DNA from 2 places in the Kocuria sp. LUK genome. Region 2 is predicted to be linked to the other one. Evidence: riboswitches for the same ligand, from Rfam matches in the RefSeq annotation. Region 2 holds a riboswitch; the other holds the start of a gene.
The links. Region 2 has a riboswitch for S-adenosylmethionine ahead of LQU92_RS09185 (ABC transporter ATP-binding protein). Riboswitches for the same ligand answer to the same signal wherever they lie in the genome.

Region 1: another riboswitch for S-adenosylmethionine. It lies ahead of LQU92_RS07515 (MetQ/NlpA family ABC transporter substrate-binding protein); the one in region 2 lies ahead of LQU92_RS09185 (ABC transporter ATP-binding protein).

Annotation. Positions count from the first base shown of each region.
Region 1 covers NZ_JAJMZI010000003.1:429,777-434,594, reverse strand. Annotated here, with positions in the region: gene LQU92_RS07525 (methionine ABC transporter permease) at 1-400, opposite strand, end outside; gene LQU92_RS07520 (methionine ABC transporter ATP-binding protein) at 460-1,539, opposite strand; gene LQU92_RS07515 (MetQ/NlpA family ABC transporter substrate-binding protein) at 1,536-2,429, opposite strand; SAM riboswitch class IV at 2,529-2,645, opposite strand; gene dxr (1-deoxy-D-xylulose-5-phosphate reductoisomerase) at 2,702-3,973, opposite strand; gene LQU92_RS07505 (GlsB/YeaQ/YmgE family stress response membrane protein) at 4,109-4,372, opposite strand; gene LQU92_RS07500 (cation acetate symporter) at 4,559-4,818, opposite strand, start outside.
Region 2 covers NZ_JAJMZI010000004.1:265,433-270,250, forward strand. Annotated here, with positions in the region: gene LQU92_RS09175 (ABC transporter permease) at 1-583, opposite strand, end outside; gene LQU92_RS09180 (aliphatic sulfonate ABC transporter substrate-binding protein) at 580-1,626, opposite strand; gene LQU92_RS09185 (ABC transporter ATP-binding protein) at 1,738-2,574, opposite strand; SAM riboswitch class I at 2,580-2,675, opposite strand; gene LQU92_RS09190 (acyl-CoA dehydrogenase family protein) at 2,904-4,127, shown strand; gene LQU92_RS09195 (maleylpyruvate isomerase N-terminal domain-containing protein) at 4,286-4,818, shown strand, end outside.

The sequences.
Region 1 (4,818 bases), on a different contig from region 2:
ACGTGTAGCCGAGCACCAACGGGCCCAGCGCCTCGGGCAGGATCACGGTGGTGATGATCCGCCACCGGGACACGCCCATGGAGCGGGCGGCCTCGACGACGCCGGGGTCCACGCTCATCAGGTTCTGCTCCACGATGCGCGCCACGGCGAACATCGCCCCGATGGTCATCGCGAAGATCGCCGCGTTCGGCCCCAGCCGGGTGCCCACGACGTTCTGCGTGAGGGGCCCGAGGGCCGCGAGCAGGATGATGAACGGGATGGGCCGCACGAAGTTCACGACGACGTTGATCGCCGAGTGCACCGCCCGGTTCTCCAGGATGTTGCCGCGGCGGGTGACGTAGAGCCCGACGCCGACGACCAGGCCGAGCACCCCCGCCAGCAGCAGGGTCGCGGCGACCATGTAGAGGGTCTCCCCCAGCGCGCTCAGCAGCTGGGGCCCGAGCAGGGACCAGTCGTTGGTCACGCCGCCACCTCCCGCACCTCGGTGACCCGGCCCAGCTGCTCGACCACGTCCTGCACGGCCGGGTCCGGGCCGGTCAGCTCGAGGGTCAGCGAGCCGAAGGACTGCTCCTGCAGCACGCTGATCCCCCCGTAGGCGATGGTGAAGCGCACCCCGTGGGCGGCGCCGTCGGAGAGCGGGCCGCCGATGTCGATGCCGTCGCCGACGTCGACGATCACGAGCCGGCCCCGGTGGGCCCGGCGCAGCCGCTCGAGGTCGCGCTCGTCCGGGACGGTGTGCATCACCGAGGACACGAAGCGCCGGGCCGTCTCGGTGCGCGGGCGGGCGAAGATGTCGACGGTGGGGCCGTGCTCCACGACCCGGCCGTCCTGCATCACGGCCACGCGGTCGGCGATCGTGCGCACCACGTCCATCTCGTGGGTGATGATCACGATCGTGATGCCGAGCTCGCGGTTGACCCGCTGGAGCAGCTGGAGGACCTCCTGGGTGGTCTCCGGGTCCAGGGCCGAGGTCGACTCGTCGGCGAGCAGCAGCTCGGGGCTCGTGGCCAGTGCGCGGGCGATGCCGACGCGCTGCTTCTGCCCGCCGGAGAGCTGCTCGGGGTAGTTGCCGGCGCGCGAGGCCAGGCCCACGAACTCCAGCAGCTCCGCGACCCGCTCCCGGCGCCGCTCCTTGTCCCAGCCGGCGCGCTTGAGCGGGTACTCGACGTTGCCGGCCACGGTGCGGGAGGTGAAGAGGTTGAACTGCTGGAAGATCATCCCGATGTCCCGGCGCACCGGGGCGAGCTCGGTCTCGGTGCGCCCGGCGACCTCGACGCCGGCCACGGTCAGGGAGCCGCTGGTGACGGGCTCGAGGCCGTTGATCAGCCGCACGAGGGTGGACTTGCCGGCGCCGGAGTAGCCGATCACCCCGAAGATCTCCCCGCGGTGGACGTCGAGGGTGACGTCGTCGACGGCGCGCACCTCGCGGGCGGCGCGCCCGCTGCCGGTGCGGAAGACCTTGGAGACCTCGCGGAAGGACACGAGCACCTCACCGGGGCGCCCGGGCGGGCCCGGCCGGCCGGGCTCGGCCGCGCTCACTTCTGCTGGTCCTTCAGCTCCTGCTGGTAGCGCTCGGTGAGCTCGCGCAGCTCCTCCTGCTCCAGCTGCAGCGGCACGGCGGTGCCCTTGGTCTCCGTCATCTCCGCGTCGATCACGGGCTGCTCGTGGTAGAGGCCGGCCACCTGCTTCAGGGTCTCGTCGTCGGCGAGCTCCTCGGTCGTGGTGAACAGGTTGACGTAGGCGCGGGAGCCCTCCGCCTCGGGGTCGTCCTGGGCCAGGGCGGACTTCGGGTCGATGTCGGCCCGGGAGAGGAAGTCGTTGTTGATCACGGAGCCGGCGACCGAGTCGAGGGAGAGCACCGTCTGCTCGGCGGAGACCGGGGTGACGCGCACCTTCGAGGCCTCGGTGTCGACGTCGAGCTCCGTGGGGATGAGGGTGTCGCTCGTGAGCTCGATCAGCCCGGCGGACTCGAGCACGATCAGCGCCCGGGAGAGGTTCACGGCGTCGTTGGGGACGGCGATCTCGTCGCCCTCCCGGAACTGCTCCACGGAGTCGTACTGGTTCGAGTACAGGCCCAGGGGGTAGATGGAGGTCGAGCCGACCGGGGTGATGGACCCGCCCGCCGAGTTGTTGTAGTCGGCGAGGAAGGGGATGTGCTGGAACCAGGTCATGTCCACGTCGCCGGACTCGGTGGCCGGGTTGGGCTGGTTGTAGTCGGAGAAGTCGACGTACTCGACGGTGATCCCCTGCTCCTCGGCGAGCTGCTTGAGGGCGTCGTGGGTGGGGTCGGTGCCGACCACCCCGATGGTGACCTTGCCGTCGGCGAGGGCGCCCTCGCCGGAGGACTCCTCGGCGGAGCCGCCGCAGGCGGTGAGGGTGAGGCCGAGGGTCGTGGCCAGGGCGAGGAGGGGGAGGCGCTGCGATCGCATGGGGTGCCTTTCCGTGGATCCGTGATGTGCGGAGGTCAGCAGGGCCGGGGTCCGGCGGCCACGGTCGATCGGCGCGCGGTGCGGAGCGCGGCGGGCGTCGAGCCGTACTTGCCGCCGGCCGTCGTCGGCCGTGGCCGGATGGTTCACCTGGGGCACCCCACTACGGGAGAGGGTTGCCGCCCAGCAAGCCAGGGCTCGGTGCTGGGACTCGTCATCCGGCCGACAGACTAGCACGGCGGGTCCGGTCCCCGTCGCCGGGACCGGTGCGGCCCTCAGCGGGAGAGGAGCGCGCGGGCGAGCCGGCGGGCCCGCTCCTCGGCGGCGAGCACGGCCTCGAGCGTGAGCGGCCCGTCCTCGTCGTGGTCCTCGAGCACGGCGCGCACGGTGTCGACGATCCCGGGGAAGCCGATGCGCCGGGCGTGGAAGGCGTGGACGGCCTCCTCGTTGGCCGCGTTGAACACGGCCGGGAAGGTGCCCCCGCGCTCCCCCGCGGCCTTGATGAGCTCGACGGCGGGGAACGCCGTGGCGTCCAGCGGCTCGAAGGTCCAGGTGGCCGCGCGGGTCCAGTCGCAGGGCCGGGCCGCCCCCGGCACGCGGTGCGGCCAGGCGAGGCCCAGGGCGATGGGCAGGCGCATGTCGGGCGGGGAGGCCTGGGCGAGGGTGGAGCCGTCGACGAACTGGACCATCGAGTGCACGACCGACTGGGGGTGGACCACCACGTCGATGCGCTCGAGCGGGACGTCGAAGAGCAGGTGGGCCTCGAGCACCTCGAGGGCCTTGTTGACCATGGTCGCGGAGTTCGTGGTGACCATCGGGCCCATGTCCCAGGTGGGGTGGCGCAGCGCCTCCTCCGGGGTCACGGCCTCGAGCTCGGCGCGGGTGCGGCCGCGGAACGGCCCGCCGGAGGCGGTGAGCACGAGCCGGTCGACCTCCGCGGCGGTGCCCCCGCGCAGGGCCTGGGCGAGGGCGGAGTGCTCGGAGTCCACGGGCACGATCGCGTCCGGGTCGCCGGTGGCCGCGGCCGCCTCCCGCACGAGCGCCCCGCCGGCCACGAGGGACTCCTTGTTGGCGAGGGCGAGCCGGTGCCCGGCCCGCAGGGCCGCCAGCGTGGGGGCCAGCCCGATCGAGCCGGTGATGCCGTTGAGCACGAGATCGGCGCCCGGGTGGGCGGCGGCCGCAGCGGCGGCGCCGGGGCCGTGGAGGATCTCCGGGCGCCAGGAGCCCGCGCCCGCGGCGCCCGCGCGCTCGGCGATCAGGCCGGCGAGCCGGTCGGCGTCCTCGCCGGTGCCGCTCGTGGCCACGAGCTGCGCGCGGGTCTCGACGGCCTGCTCGGCGAGCAGCTCGAGGCGCCCGGCCCCGGCCGCGAGGGCGACGACCTCGAAGGGGCCGCCCCCGTCCAGGGCCCGGGCGGCGCGCACGACGTCGAGCGCCTGCGTGCCGATGGAGCCCGTGGCGCCCAGCACGGCGATCCGGCGCGGGCCCGCGGCGGCCAGGGCCTGCAGCTCGGGGGTCGGGCGGGTGCGGGGGGCGGCGGGGGAGGTCATGGGTCCCAGTATTCCCCACCCCGGGGCCCTCGCCCGCCGGGGCGGGTGTCGGGTCCGGCCGCCGGGCCCGGGACGACGGCGGGGCCCCGCGCGCCGTCGCCGGCGTGCGGGGCCCCGTGGATCCGGGTGCGGGTGTCAGTGGCGCTTGCGGCCGGTGACGGCTCCCCAGATGAACAGGACGATCAGGGCGCCGACGATCGCGGTGATCCACGTGCCCAGGTCCCAGAAGCTGTCGATGCTGCCGATGCCGATGAGCGAGCCGAGGAAGCCGCCCAGCAGGGCGCCGACGATGCCGAGGACGATGGTGACGATGATGCCGCCGCCCTGGTTGCCCGGCATGATGAGCTTCGCGAGCGCGCCGGCGATCAGGCCGAGGACGATCCAACCGAGAATTCCCATGTCAGTTTCCCTTCGTGTTGCGTGGTCCTGTGCGGTCTCCGGCCCGGAAGCTGTGAACTCCCTGAGCCGCTGACTCCACAGTACCTGAAAGTCAGTGCCCTGTCCTTCACGGATGTGCAACGGCACAGCCCGCCCGGAACGGGGTTCCGGGCGGGCTGTGCGTCGTCCCAGGTGGGAGCGGGTGGGTCAGTGCGAGACGGCCTTCTCGGCGCCGATGCCCGTGAGGGAGCGCACCTCCATCTCGGACTGCTTGACGGGGTCCTCGACGCGCCGCTCCGTGACGGAGCCGATGAAGCCGAGGAGGAAGGACGCCGGGATCGAGACGATGCCCGGGTTCTGCAGCGGGAACCACGCGAAGTCGGCGCCCGGGATCATCGAGGTCTCCGTGCCGGACATCACCGGGGAGAAGATGATCAGGCCCACCGAGATGATCAGGCCGCCGTACA
Region 2 (4,818 bases):
CGGTGGTCAGCAGCCGCAGCCCGTGCAGGCCGAACGCGCGGGCGGCCTCGACCAGGTTGCGGTCCACGTGGCGCAGCGCCGCCGCGACCGTCGTGTACACGGGGAAGAACGCGCCGATGGCCACGAGCACGATCTTCGAGTCCTCGCCGAGGCCGATCCACAGCAGCAGCAGCGGCACCCACGCCAGGGACGGCACGGCGCGGAAGGCCCCGACGGTCGGGCCGACCAGGGCGGCGCCCCACCGGGAGAGGCCGATGAACGAGCCCGCGGCCAGGCCGAGCCCGGCGCCGATGAGGAAGCCCAGGAGCACGCGCTGGGTCGAGATGCCCACATGGGTCCACAGGTCGCCGCTCGCCAGCAGCGCCGCCCCGGCCTCGAGCACGGCCAGGGGCGGGGGCAGCTGCACGGGGCTGAACACCCCGGCGGTGGACAGCACGTGCCACAGCACCAGCAGCACCGCGGGCAGCACCAGTCCCAGCCCGGCCCGCAGCAGCGGCCGGGTCCGCGCCGCGGCGGGGGCCGCGGGGGCGTCGTCGTCGGTCGCGGGGGAGGGGCCCTGCGGGGCGGCGAGGTCGCGGCTCACCGCTGCTGCTCCGCGGCCTCGATCGCCCCGGCCACACGGGAGGCGTCGGCGTCCTCGGCGAGGGAGGGCTCCACGATCGAGGCCAGCGCCTCGTCGATGCTCGCCTGGTCGGCCACGTCGTCGGAGGCCACGAAGATCGGCCCGACGCGCTCCAGCACGGCCAGCTGCTGCTCACCGGGGACGTGGTCGATGTCCAGGTGGGTGCGCCCGAGGACCGTCTCGGCCACGGGCAGCTCGATGCCGGCGGCCTCGGCGAGCAGCCGCGCCGTCTCCTCGGGGTGGGCCAGGGCCCAGTCGCGGGCGTAGGCGTAGACGTCCACCACGGTCTGCGCGGCCTCGGGCTGCTCCTCGAGGAAGTCCTCGCGGGCGTTGAGGAAGCCGTAGGTGTTGAGGTCGACGTCGCGGTGGAACAGCTGCGCGCCGTCCCGCTCCGCCGCGGCCATGATCGGGTCGAGCCCGGCCCACGCGTCGACCTGCCCGTTCTCGAGGGCGGCCCGGCCGTCGGCGTGCTGGAGGTTCTGGACGGTCACCTCGGCCGGGTCCACCCCGGCCCCCTCCAGGGCCTGGAGGAGGAAGAAGTACGGGTCGGTGCCCTTGGTCGCGGCCACGGTGCGGCCCGCGAGGTCCGCGACGTCGTCCACGCCCGTTCCCGGGGTCGTGACCAGCGCGGACCACTCGGGCTGGGAGTAGAGGTCGACGACCTTGATGGGCGAGCCGTTGCTGCGGGCCAGCAGGGCGGCGGAGCCGGCGGTGGAGCCGACGTCGACCGCGCCCGCGCGCAGGGCCTCGTTGGCCTTGTTGGACCCGGCCGACTGCACCCACTCGACCCCCGTGCCGTTCTCGGCGAGCGCGGCCTCGAGCCAGCCCTTCTCCTTGACCACCACGGACAGCGGGTTGTAGGTGGCCCAGTCGACGACGACGGTGTCCTCGCCGGCGGCCTGGGCGGCGGGCTCGCCGGAGCCCTCACCGGCCATGCAGCCGGTGAGGCCGAGGGTCAGGACCGCGGCGAGGGCGGGCAGCGTCAGGGCGGGGCGCTGGGGCATGGGAGGACCTTTCGTGCGGTGCGGTGCGGGCGGGCACGGAGCGGGCGCGGCGGCGCCCGTCCGCGCCCCGCGCGGGGACGGAAGTGCGGAGCGAGGAGGGGGCGGGCGCGCTCAGCGGCCGGGCGCGGAGTGGACGTCGACGCCCAGGTCGCCGAGCAGGCGGACGCGCAGCTCGGCGAGGACCTCGGAGCCGCGGTCGCGGGGGCGCTCGCCGGGGACCTCGAGGACGGTGCGCACCCCGGCCGGGGCGGCCGGGCCGGTGCGCCCGAGCACCAGCACGCGGTCGGCGAGCTGCAGGGCCTCGTCGACGTCGTGGGTGACGAGCAGGACGGTGGTGGGGCGGGCGGCGTGGATTGTCAGCAGCAGGTCCTGCATCCGCAGCCGGGTGAGGGCGTCGAGCGCGCCGAAGGGCTCGTCGAGCAGCAGCACGCCCGGGGTGCGGGCCAGGGCCCGGGCCAGGGAGGCGCGCTGGGCCATGCCCCCGGAGATCTCCCGGGGCCGGTGGCCGGCGTGGGCGGAGAGGCCCACCAGGCGGATCAGGTCGTCGACGACCGCGTCGCCCTCGCCCCGGGGCAGCCCGCGGGGCAGGCCCAGCCGGACGTTCTCGCGCACGGAGCGCCACGGCAGCAGCCGCGGCTCCTGGAACGCGACCGCGCAGCGCGGGTCGGTCCCGGCCACGGGCGTGCCGTCGATGAGCACGCGCCCGGCGGTGGCGGTGTCGAGGCCCGCGGCGGCGCGCAGCAGCGTGGACTTTCCGCAGCCGGAGGGGCCGAGGACCGCGACGACCTCGCCGGCGCGGGCCGTGAAGTCGACGTCGTGGAGCACGTGCTGGGCGGCGGCGCCGGTGCCGAACGCCTTCCCGACGTGCTCGAAGGCGACCGGGACGGCGGGGCCCGCGGTGGCGGCGGGCGCCGGGGCTCCGGCGCGGGACAGCAGCGAAGTGCTCATGATCAGCTCCATCGGTCCTGGCATTAGCACCTCGCACGGGGATCCCGTGCCGGTTGCTGCGACGTCGACGAGCCAGGTCTCTCAGCCGCTCCGGATGGTTACGGCGTCATTGAACGACGCAGGGGGCGCCCCGCGCAAATCGGGTCCGTCCCCGCCGGCCCCGCGGCGCACCTCGGAACGGCGCGCGCGGTACCACGGCCGGGTCCGTGTGACGCCGTGTGGCGGCGTGCGGGCCGGCGCCCGCCGCGGCGCGTCACGGTCTTGGCCCCGGCCGGGACCGCGGCCTTGTCTGGAGGCCCGCCCGCGCCGACGCACCGAGGAGCCCCGCCATGGCCGCAGCCGCCCCGCAGCCCACCACCGACGCCCTCCTGGAGCAGTTCCGTCCCGTCCTCGCGCAGATCGCGGCCGGGGCCGAGCAGCGGGAGGCCGAGCGCGTCCTGCCCTTCGAGCCCGTGGCCCGGCTCAACGAGCTGCGCTTCGGCGCGCTGCTGCTGCCGGCCGAGGCCGGCGGCCGCGGGGCCTCGTGGGCGCAGCTCACCCGGCTGCTCGTGGAGCTGGCGGCCGCGGACTCCAACGTGGCCCACGTCTACCGCTCCCACTTCGGCTTCGTGGCGAGCATCGACCGGGAGCCCGCCCAGCAGGCGCTGTGGTACCCGCGGGTCGCCGCGGGCGAGATCGTCGGCAACGCCGCGACCGAGCGCGGGCGGGCCGTCGTCGGCGCCGCGGAGACGACCCTGGTGCCGCGCCCGGACGGGAGCTGGTCGCTGACCGGGGAGAAGTTCTACAGCACGGGCTCGATCTTCGCCGACTGGATCCAGGTCACCGCCCAGGTGCCGGGGGAGGACCGGCGCTCCCACGCGTTCGTGCGCGCCGGCGCACCGGGCGTGGAGCTGCGCGACGACTGGGACGGCTTCGGCCAGCGCCTCACCGGCACGGGCACGTCCGTGTTCACGGACGTCGTGGTGCCCGCCGACCACGTCCGGTTCCGCGACGGCAGCGCGACCCAGGAGACCGCGGTGTTCCAGCTGGTGCTGCTGGCCGTGCAGGCCGGCATCGCCCAGGCCGCCGTCGAGCGCACCGGGGAGCTGGTCGCGGCCCGCACGCGCGGGTTCAGCACCGGTTCGGGCGTGCTGTTCCGGGAGGACCCCCTGATCCTGCAGCTGGTCGGGCAGCTCTCGGCCAAGGCCTTCGCCGCGCGGGCGACCGTGCTCGAGGCGGCCCGGGAGCTCGACGCCGCGCTCGGGCCCGTGGGCCGGGCGGCTCCCGACGAGGACCCCGTCGCGGTGACCGACCGCTGCGAGCTGGCGGTGCAGCAGGCCCAGGTCGTGGTGCCCCCGCTCGTCGAGGCCGTCACGGGCGGGATGTTCGACGTCCTGGGCGCCTCGGCCGTCTCCCGTTCCCGGCTGCTGGACCGGTACTGGCGCAACGCCCGCACGGTGGCCACCCACAACCCCACCGTCTTCAAGGCCCGGATCGTGGGCGACCACCGCGTCAACGGCACGCCCATGGCCGGGCTGACCGCCATCGGGGAGATCGCCGCGGCGGGCGCCTGAGGCCTCCCCCGGGGACCGGCCCGGGACGGCGGAGCGCACCCGCTGGTGGCCCCGGGCCGCCCGCGGACCGTTGCGCGCGCGGGGACGACGACGCGGCGGGCGCGCAACGACCCGGTCCGTGCATGGACCCGGTCCGCCCGCCCTGTCACCATGGACCCATGACGACCCGGAGCGGCCCGGTGCGGGCGGACCTGGTGCGGGAGAGCTGGGCGGCCTTCGGGGCCGCCCTGGACGGCCTCGGCGACGACGACTCCTGGGCGCCCACCGGCCGCACCGGCTGGGCGGTGCGCGACCTCGTCCACCACGGCCTCGAGGACGCCCGCCGGGCGCTGGTCGCCCTGCACACCCCCACCACGGCCCGGCCGGACCGCGACGCCGTGAGCTGGTGGGCCGAGCGCGAGCACGACCCCGTCCGGGACGCCGAGGACCGGCGCGCCGACCGCGTCGCGGCCGCGCTGGTGCGCGACTGGGAGCGGCTGCGCGAGCTGCACGCCGCGACCGTGCGGGCCGCCGCCCACGCCGCCGGGCACGCCGGCGCCGGCGCCGCGGTGCGCACCGCGGGCCACGTGCTGCGGGTCGAGGACCTCCTGAGCACCCTCGCCGTGGCCACGACCGTGCGCCACCTGGACCTCATCCGCCACCTCGACGGCACCCCCGGGCCCTCGGCGGACGGGCTCGCCGAGGTGCGCCG